DNA from 2 places in the Faecalibacillus sp. MSK20_93 genome. Region 2 is predicted to be linked to the other one. Evidence: riboswitches for the same ligand, from Rfam matches in the RefSeq annotation. Region 2 holds a riboswitch; the other holds the start of a gene.

What was found. A riboswitch is a leader RNA that binds a small molecule or an ion and turns the genes downstream of it on or off. The one in region 2 is predicted to bind lysine.
Region 1: linked by a shared signal. The riboswitch ahead of LJD34_RS04105 (ACT domain-containing protein) and the one ahead of LJD34_RS03425 (Na+/H+ antiporter NhaC family protein) in region 2 are both predicted to bind lysine.

Annotation. Positions count from the first base shown of each region.
Region 1 covers NZ_JAJDKA010000008.1:22,635-27,382, forward strand. The annotation lists gene LJD34_RS04095 (zinc dependent phospholipase C family protein) at 1-619, opposite strand, end outside; gene LJD34_RS04100 (arsenate reductase family protein) at 619-966, opposite strand; lysine riboswitch at 1,067-1,240, shown strand; gene LJD34_RS04105 (ACT domain-containing protein) at 1,329-1,805, shown strand; gene dapA (4-hydroxy-tetrahydrodipicolinate synthase) at 1,808-2,701, shown strand; gene dapB (4-hydroxy-tetrahydrodipicolinate reductase) at 2,703-3,446, shown strand; gene lysA (diaminopimelate decarboxylase) at 3,458-4,748, shown strand, end outside.
Region 2 covers NZ_JAJDKA010000006.1:57,524-62,271, forward strand. The annotation lists gene LJD34_RS03415 (AEC family transporter) at 1-266, opposite strand, end outside; gene LJD34_RS03420 (Pr6Pr family membrane protein) at 436-1,113, opposite strand; gene LJD34_RS03425 (Na+/H+ antiporter NhaC family protein) at 1,165-2,661, opposite strand; lysine riboswitch at 2,710-2,878, opposite strand; gene LJD34_RS03430 (M42 family metallopeptidase) at 2,985-4,001, shown strand; gene LJD34_RS03435 (pentapeptide repeat-containing protein) at 4,026-4,649, opposite strand; gene LJD34_RS03440 (GNAT family N-acetyltransferase) at 4,646-4,748, opposite strand, start outside.

The DNA.
Region 1 (4,748 bases), on a different contig from region 2:
TATGATGGTAGTTAATAATTAAACCTTGGAGTTTATGAAAATTGAATGTGAGATGGAAACATCCATAAATAAGCCCCCTTTTTAAAAAACTAGGGGCTTTTAATAAATGATCAATTCTTTTTAATCCTTTAAGAGCTTTTTCAATATCTAAATAAGATAGTTCAGGAAAAAAGGATTGAATAGTACATATTTCTTTTTCTTTAAAGCGAATATGTTCATAGATTTCTTTATGTAATGGATCTTGATGATTTCTTTTTAAAAGAAGACGATCGTAATCGGATTCTATTTCAAAATGATCCATATTTGTATTTTTAATCATCCTTTTAATATAAGGGTGCATTTGACTATCTAATAAATAATGACAAATAAAACCAAGAATATAAGCAAGTTGTGCTTCACTTTGAATAATATCTTGTGCCTTTTCAAAGAAAGTATTGGCTTTTTCTTGATGCATCTTTCTTGCTATTTTATTCCATCTTTCATAAAAGAAAATATCTGGACCATGAAGACCAATTAAAAAACAATTTTCATTTCTGAGTAATAAATCTTTAATATTTTGATCATCAAGATGTTTATAAACATCTTTACCAAAACAATAATGTGTATATCCAGCAGGCATTAGAGAAGTTCCTTATATTGTTCTTCTTTAAAACCAACAAGAACTTTGTCTTTCGTTTCAAGTATAGGTCTTTTAACAAGCATTCCATTAGTAGAAAGCAGTTCTAATTGTTCATCTTCACTTAAAGTCGGTAAAATATCTTTTAAATGTTTTTCTTTATAAAGATTACCTGATGTATTAAAGAATCTTTTAAGTGGTAATCCACTCTTTAAATAAAGTGCTTTTAATTCATCTTTATTTAGTTTTTCTTCAACGATATGTCTTTCATCAAACTCAATTTGATGATCCGTTAAGAATTTTTTAGCTTTTTTACATGTAGAACATTTTGGATAACAAATAAATAACATAAATATCCCTCCTGTTTCCATCATATCAAAATTACTGATAAATGAAAAATAATAAGGCTTATTATTGTATACTATTTAAAGATGTGATAAAATCTATTCAAATAAAGATAGAGGCGCAAGATGTTATGAGATTATTATTATTTGATGCAACAAGGTAATGAAGGAGGAGCACTTGCCGAAAGATTGTATCTATTGCATGAGGTATAATCTTGGGTGTCTAGGAAAGACCTATTCAACTGTCATTATCTAAAGGTAATGGGGAGCTATCATTGATAACGAATTTTTTTGTTGCAATGATACTCATTGCAATTTTTTATTTGTCACTTTTTATATGAGGGTGAATAAAATATAGGGAGGAAATTATGAACGATATTATTGAAGCTATAAGTTGTGAAAGAGAAATCATTCAACTTAAGTTATTAAATGTACCAAAACATCCTAAAATGATTGCGAAAATCTTTTCTATATTAAAAGATGAAGAAATTAATGTAGACATGATTTCACAAGTTACTGTTGATGATTTTGTTCAAATTGAAATTACATTAGATCAAGAATTCCAATTAAAACTAAATCAAGCAATCATGAAATTAAAAGATGAATTTAAACAAATTCAAATTTATCAAATTAGAAAATACGCTAAAGTTGCTGTTGGGGGAAAATTGGTGGAAACAACACCAGGTTTAGCAGCTGAAGTATTTGATGTCTTAGGACAAGCTAATATTCATTTTTATCAAATTACGACAAGTAAAAGAACAATTTCTTTAGTTATTGATAAAAAGAATTTAGATCAAGCAATTCAGTTATTAAAAGAAAGATTTCATATCGAGGAGGATAAATAAATATGACAATTTTTGAAGGAAGTGCAGTTGCACTTGTATTACCAATGTTTGATAACGGAGACATTGATTTTGAAGGATTTAAAAAACAAGTTCAAAGAATGATTGATGGTGGTGTACAAGCTTTACTTGTAAATGGAACAACAGGTGAAACAGCAACCATTACAATTGAAGATGAATTTAAATTATTAGATCTAACATTAGAACTTGCGAAAGGAACAGGGGTTAAAGTTATTTGTGGAGCTGGTTCAAATGATACACAAACAGCTTTAAAGAAAGCACGTTATGCTAAAGAAAAAGGGGCAGATGCGATTCTTGTTGTAACACCTTACTACAATAAAACAAGTCAAAGAGGTTTAATTCAACATTATACAACAATTGCTGATGCTGTTGATATTCCAATGATTTTATACAATGTACCAGGAAGAACAGGATTAAATATTTCAGTTGATACCGTTGTTGAACTTGCTAAACATAAAAATATTCAAGCAATGAAAGATGCCACTGATAATATTGCTTATGCCATGGAAGTCTTAGCGAAAACAGCTGATTTAGACTTTGATTTATATTCAGGATGTGATGATAATATCCTTCCATTTATGGCAGCTGGAGGAAAAGGAGTTATTTCTGTTACTTCTAACTTATATCCAGAAGCGGTAGAAAAATTAACACAATTAATTTTAAAAGGAAATATTAAAGAAGCACAACCATTAGCTTATGCTTTAGATCCTATTTCACGTTTATTATTTATTGATGTAAACCCAATTATGCCTAAAGCAGCTCTTGCTAAAATGGGTGTTTGTGGAGAATGTTTAAGATTACCATTAATTACAACAACTGATGAAAATAAAAAAGCATTATTTGATGCAATGGATGAATTTGAAAAATTGGGGTATTAGGATGAAAGTATTATTATATGGATATGGTTTGATGGGTAAGAAAGTTGCTCATCAATTAAGAGAAAAAGATGAGTTTGATTTAATTGGTGTGGTTTCTTATGAATTTGATGAAAAAGCACCAGAAGCAATGTATAGTAATTTAACAGAAGTCCAAGATCGTGCGGATGTGATTATTGATTTTTCACATCCAAACAATCTTGATGATATTTTAGCTTACGCTAAAAAGAATAAAACAAAAGTTGTTTTTGCAACAACTGGTTTTTCTAAGAAAGAATTAGATAAGATTGAAGAAGCTTCTAAAGAAATTGCTATCTTCCAATCTTATAATACAAGCTTTGGAATTCAAATGGTGACAAAAATTTTAAGACAAGTTGCTAAAGAATTCTATGATAATGGTTATGATATTGAAATCTTAGAAAAACATCATAATCAAAAAATTGATGCACCATCAGGTACAGCAAAACTTTTATATGAAGTAATGGAAGATGAAATTCAAGGAACAACACCTGTTTATGATCGTAGTTCACTTCATGAAAAAAGAAAAAAAGAAGAAATTGGTATTCAAGCTCTTCGTGGTGGAACAATTTTTGGTGAACATGAAATTATGTTTGCAGGATTAGATGAAATTATTGAAATTAAACATACAGCTTTATCAAAAGATGTTTTTGTTCAAGGTGCTTTGGCTGCAGCTAAAGCTTTGCAAGATAAAGAAGCTGGTTTATTTACATTAAAAACACTTTATTAGGGAGAAAAGAAATGGTTTTACAAACTGAATTTGCACAAATTAAGGGAAACGATTTATACATAGATGATGTCAAAGCAACTGATTTAGTAAAACAATATGGAACACCACTCTATGTTATGTCTGAAGGACATATTAGAAAACAATTTAATACACTAAAAACAAAAATGATTGATAAATATGAAAATACATTACCACTATTTGCTTCAAAATCATTTTCGTGTAAAGCAATCTATAAATTAGCTATGGAATATGGAGTAGGAATTGACTGTGTTAGTGCAGGAGAAATCTCTGTTGCTTTAAAAGCAGGATTTGATCCTAAAAAAATCTATTTCCATGGAAATAATAAATTACCTTCAGAAATTCAATACGCATTAGAAAACGGTGTTGAAAACTTTGTTATTGATAACTTCTATGAAATTGAACTTGTTGAAGAAATTGCTTCAAAATTAAATGTCATGGTCAATGGTTTAGTCAGAATCACACCAGGTGTTTATGCGGGTGGACATGATTATATCCGTGTTGGAGCCAAAGATACAAAATTTGGTTTTTCAAGTCATGATAATACATACTTAAAAGCAATTAAAAAAGTTATTGATGCACCACATATCAACTTTGATGGAATTCATTGTCACGTAGGTAGTCAAATTGAAGAAATTCAAGCTTATGTACTTGCAATGAATAAATTTGTAGATATCGCTTATGAAATCTATGATATCTTTGGAATCGTTATTAATAAATTAAATGCTGGTGGTGGTTTTGGTATCCAATATACAGCAAGTGATCACCCACTAGAATTTGATGATGTTGTTTCAACGATCATGGATATCATCTATAAAGGTTTCGATAAAAGAGATATGAAAAGACCAATGGTCTTAGTAGAACCAGGACGTTATTGTGTAGGTAATGCTGGAATTACTTTATATACAGTAGGTTCTTATAAATATATTAGAGATATTAGAGATTATATTAGTGTCGATGGTGGAATGACAGATAACATTCGTTCATCATTATATAATGCTAAATACGATGCTGTTATTGCTAATAAAGCAGGAGAAGAAGCAGATCATTTAGTAACAGTTGCTGGTAAAAACTGTGAATCAGGAGATATTTTGATTAAAGATATTATGTTACAAGATCCTCAACCAGGTGATATTCTTGCAATGTTCTCTACAGGAGCTTATCATTATTCAATGTCTTCTAACTACAACCAATTACCAAAACCTGCTGTTGTCTTTACATACCAAGGTCATTCTAAAGAAGTTATTCGTAGACAAACTTTTGATGATTTAGTAGCTTATGATG
Region 2 (4,748 bases):
ATTCGATTAATGATTTTCCCTAAAATAATAAAACCGATATACATTAAAATACCTGCACCTATCATTAAAAAGACAATACTTTTATTACTTCCTTCAACCCCCGCAATAGAACTAATAATCAACATTGGTGAAGCAACATTGACAATTAAAGCTGATATTTTTTTATTTGTATATTCATCAAAAATATGACATTTAAATAAAACAAATCCTAAAATAAGTAATAAAAACAATTTTAACATTGTTTGAAAGACAACCATGATATCCATAAATTTCCCCCTCTATAAATCCTTACTATCTTATCACAATTCAATTTTTTCTTTTGTTTTTTTCAAAAAACTAAAATAATATCATTTTTGCCTGTGTATCATAACAAAAAAATTGTAATAAAAGGGGTAATCCCAAATTATTACAATCTTTTAATTATTCTAACAAAGATTAATATAAATCTTTCTTTGTTCTCTTTAATTTTAAAAATAAAGTACCTAAACCAATAAAAATAATTAATAAAACAACAATCATATAGAAAGTTCCAATACCTAATGTTTTTGAACCTAATAAAGATAAATCAAATCCAAACCATCCTGTTGGCGCACCATAATTTAAAAAATTATAAGGAGCCAACATATCCTTGTACCATCTTATATGAAAAACATTTCCTAAAACAATCACATAACCTACATAAACAAGTGGTGGTACTACTGAATAATAAACATGTTTTTCATCTGGTCTATAGTGTTCACTAAATAATAGAAAATCAATAATAGCAAGAACTGGTGTAATGAAATGTACACATAAACTTCCTGCTCCATTATTTAAATAGGCACCAATAAATCCCTGACTATTCGTTGGTGCAAGTAACAACATATAAACAAAGAACGTTAATGTAATGGAAATCGTTGCCATAAATTTAATAAGGTACATCCCTTGTGGTATATATTTTGCTTTTTTTAGATCATAAATAATGAAAATCACTAACATAATATCTATAAAGATATTGGATAAATTCGTAAAATACGTAAAAAACATCCAATGATCTAATGATTGTAACATTCCATAAAGAGATGCGACTACTGCAATGATTTTCATTATTAAAGATATCTTACTCTTTTTCATTTTTATCACCCGCAACACTATACCACAATATATTTTGAGGTTCAAATGTTTTTATGAACTCTTTTTTTGATAAAGACGAATTACAAAAATAATGATGCTTAATGAAACAAAAGCAACAAATAATGTTAATAATACATTTTGTGTAAATCCAGCAACAAGATATCCTATAAAACAAGCACTTGCGACAACTAAGGCATATGGAATTTGAGTGGTTACATGATAAAGATGATTACATTGCGCCCCTGTAGAAGCCATAATTGTCGTATCTGAAATAGGTGAAATATGATCACCACAAACGGCACCTGCAAGAATGGAAGCAATGGAAATCACCAACATTGTTGATCCTTCTGGAAATAAAGAAGTTGCCATCGGAATCAAAATACCAAAAGTTCCCCAAGATGTCCCTGTTGAAAAAGAAAGACCTGCCCCAACAATAAATAAACATGCTGGTAAAATAGCTGTTGAAATAGAAGCAGATTGTAACGTATTATAAACAAATGCCCCTGCTTGTAACTGATTAGAAACTAAATCTCCTAAAGACCATGCAAGAACCAAAATCAAAATAGATGGAACCATTGCTTTAAAACCTTCAGGAATACATTCTACAAATTCATTATAAGAAATAATTTTTCTTGGAATATATAAAATAAAGACAAAGATCAAAGTAACAAATGTACCATAAACAAGCCCTCTCGAAGCATCACATTGACTAAAAGCAGTAATTAAATCTTTTCCATCAAAGAATCCTCCAGTATAAATCATCCCAATAATACAACTCATAATTAAAACAATAACAGGTAAAATCAAATCTAGAACTTTCCCCTTTTGATTATAAGAAATTTCTTCATTTGTCTGATAAGAATCATCCCCAAAACAAACATCGCCATTTTGAGCAGCTAATTCATGTTTTTTCATCTTTCCAAGATGAAACTCACTGCCAATAACATAACAAACCATGACAATTGTTAAAAGAGCATAAAGATTAAAAGGAATTGTATTTAAAAACAATTGAAAACCATCCCCTGAGGTATAACCACTTACAGCTGCAGCCCATGATGAAATAGGTGCAATAATACAAACAGGTGCTGCTGTACTATCAATAATATAGGCAAGCATTGCTCTTGAAACTTTAAATTCATCTGTGATTTCACGCATAACACTTCCAACTGTTAAACAGTTAAAGTAATCATCAACAAAGATAACAACGCCTAAAATAAAAGTAGAAAACAAAGATTGTTTAGAAGATTTCATCTTCTTTTTAGCCCATTTTCCATAAGCTTGACTTCCTCCACTTTTAGTCATTAAAGTCACAATAATTCCTAACATTACTAAAAATATTAAAATTCCAATATTAGAAGGTTTACTTAAACAATTAACAACTGTATCAAACAATAAATTTAAACTTTCAATAAGATGAAAATTTGTTAGTAATAAAGTTCCTGAAACAATTCCAATGAGTAATGAAATATAAACTTCTTTTGTTTTTAAAGCAAAAATAATTGCGATTACAGGCGGTAATAAAGCCCATATTGTCTTTACATAATTCATTCTTTTCCTCCATAAAAAAAGTACCTTGAGAATATCAAAGTACTTTACATACAAGATAGCTCTCCACTAAAAAGTGACAAGAAATTATATATTTTATAATTTCCCAGATAAATAACATTTGGTGCTGTTATTTTCTTCGGCACGTTTCCCTTTCATTGTTGACTGTCACCAAACATTATCAACAATTACTCTTGATTCATGCACCTCTACCAATTCTTCTATTTTGTCTTTTCAAGAATAACAAAGTCCAACATACTTGTCAATCAAATTGTATAAAATCAAGTACAATTTATTATGATATAATACCTTTAGGAGGTAGTAAAATGAATGATTATATCATAAACTTTTTAAAAGAAATCATGGCAATTGATAGTCCTTCTGGATATACCAAAGAAGTCATTCACCATTGTCAAAAAGAAGCTGAGAATTTAGGATTTCATACGCATCAAACAAATAAAGGAAATCTAGAAATTTATGTTGAAGGTCAAGATGATTATACAGTAGGATTTTGTGGTCATGTGGATACTTTAGGATTAATGGTTAGAAGTATTAAAAGTGATGGCACATTAGCTTTTACAAATGTTGGTGGGCCAATTATTCCTACATTGGATGGTGAATATTGTCGTATTCATACAAGAAGTGGTAAATGTTATACAGGAACAATTCTTTCTAATTATCCTGCTGTTCATGTTTATAAAGATGCTAAAAGTGCACCGAGAGATTGTGAAAATATGCATGTAAGAATTGATGAAGTAGTTAAAAATAAAGAAGATGTACAAGCTTTAGGTATTCAAAATGGTGATTATATTGCTTATGATCCTAAAACTGAAATTACAGCATCTGGTTTTATTAAATCACGTTTTTTAGATGATAAAATGTCTGTCGCTATTTTATTTGGAATACTTAAGCATTTAGCTAATAATCATATTAAACCCAGACATAATCTCATTATTATTATTTCTACTTATGAAGAAGTAGGACACGGAAGTAGTTATATTCATCCTGATATTGATGAATTGATTGCTGTAGATATGGGATGTATTGGTGAAGATTTAGCTTGTAGTGAATATGATGTCAGTATTTGTGCTAAAGATGGTAGTGGACCTTATGATTATGATTTAACTTCTAAACTCATTGAACTTGCAAGTACGCATCAGTTACAATACGCTATTGATATTTATCCTTATTACAGCAGTGATGTTTCAGCCGCTTTACGTGGTGGTCAAAATATTAAAGGCGCTTTAATTGGCCCAGGTGTAGCAGCTAGTCATGGTATGGAAAGAACACATCTTCAAGCTGTAGAAAATACTTTAAAATTATTACTTGCTTATATAGCATAAAAATGTTGCCAAATGACAACATTTTTATTTTACTTTAACACCAAGGATCCCTATTAAATCTACAGCTTGAAAATCATTAATAATCAATCCTTTTAAACTTGCTAGATCAAACATTGCCCCTTGTATTTGACATGTAGATAAATCTAATCCTTTATGATGTAATGAAGCAAGTTCACTTTGTATTAAATTTGTTTCATTAAATTGTATTTTTTTAAAGTTTGCATCATAAAATGATGCTTCTTGTAAATCACAATGATCAAACATAACATTGAACAATTGACTTGATGATAAATTACTATAACGTCCCTGACAATGATCAAATAAAACATCTTTTAAATTTGTTTCAATAAAAGAAGTTCCTGTTAATTTACAGTTTTTAAATTGTACACGATTTAAATATTGATGATCAAAATTTTGATTTGATAGATCACATTTATCAAAAGTAACATCTATTAAATCAAGATGCTTTAATGAAACTTTAGTAAAATCAATATTTTCAAAAAGACAACCATCAAAAGTTAAATCTTGAATAATTGTTCTTTGTTGAATATTTTGATCAATATGAACATCTTGAAATTTCATTTTTTTTAAACATTCTTCAAAACTTGTTTTTTCTATATAGGATAGTTTAGGTGCAACTAACTTCATTTTTTCTCCTTCTTTAAGGAATCCCAAAAATTCCAAAATTCTTTTTTTTGAACAATTCCATTTTTACTTAAAATAACATAATCTTCTCCTTGCCAAGCA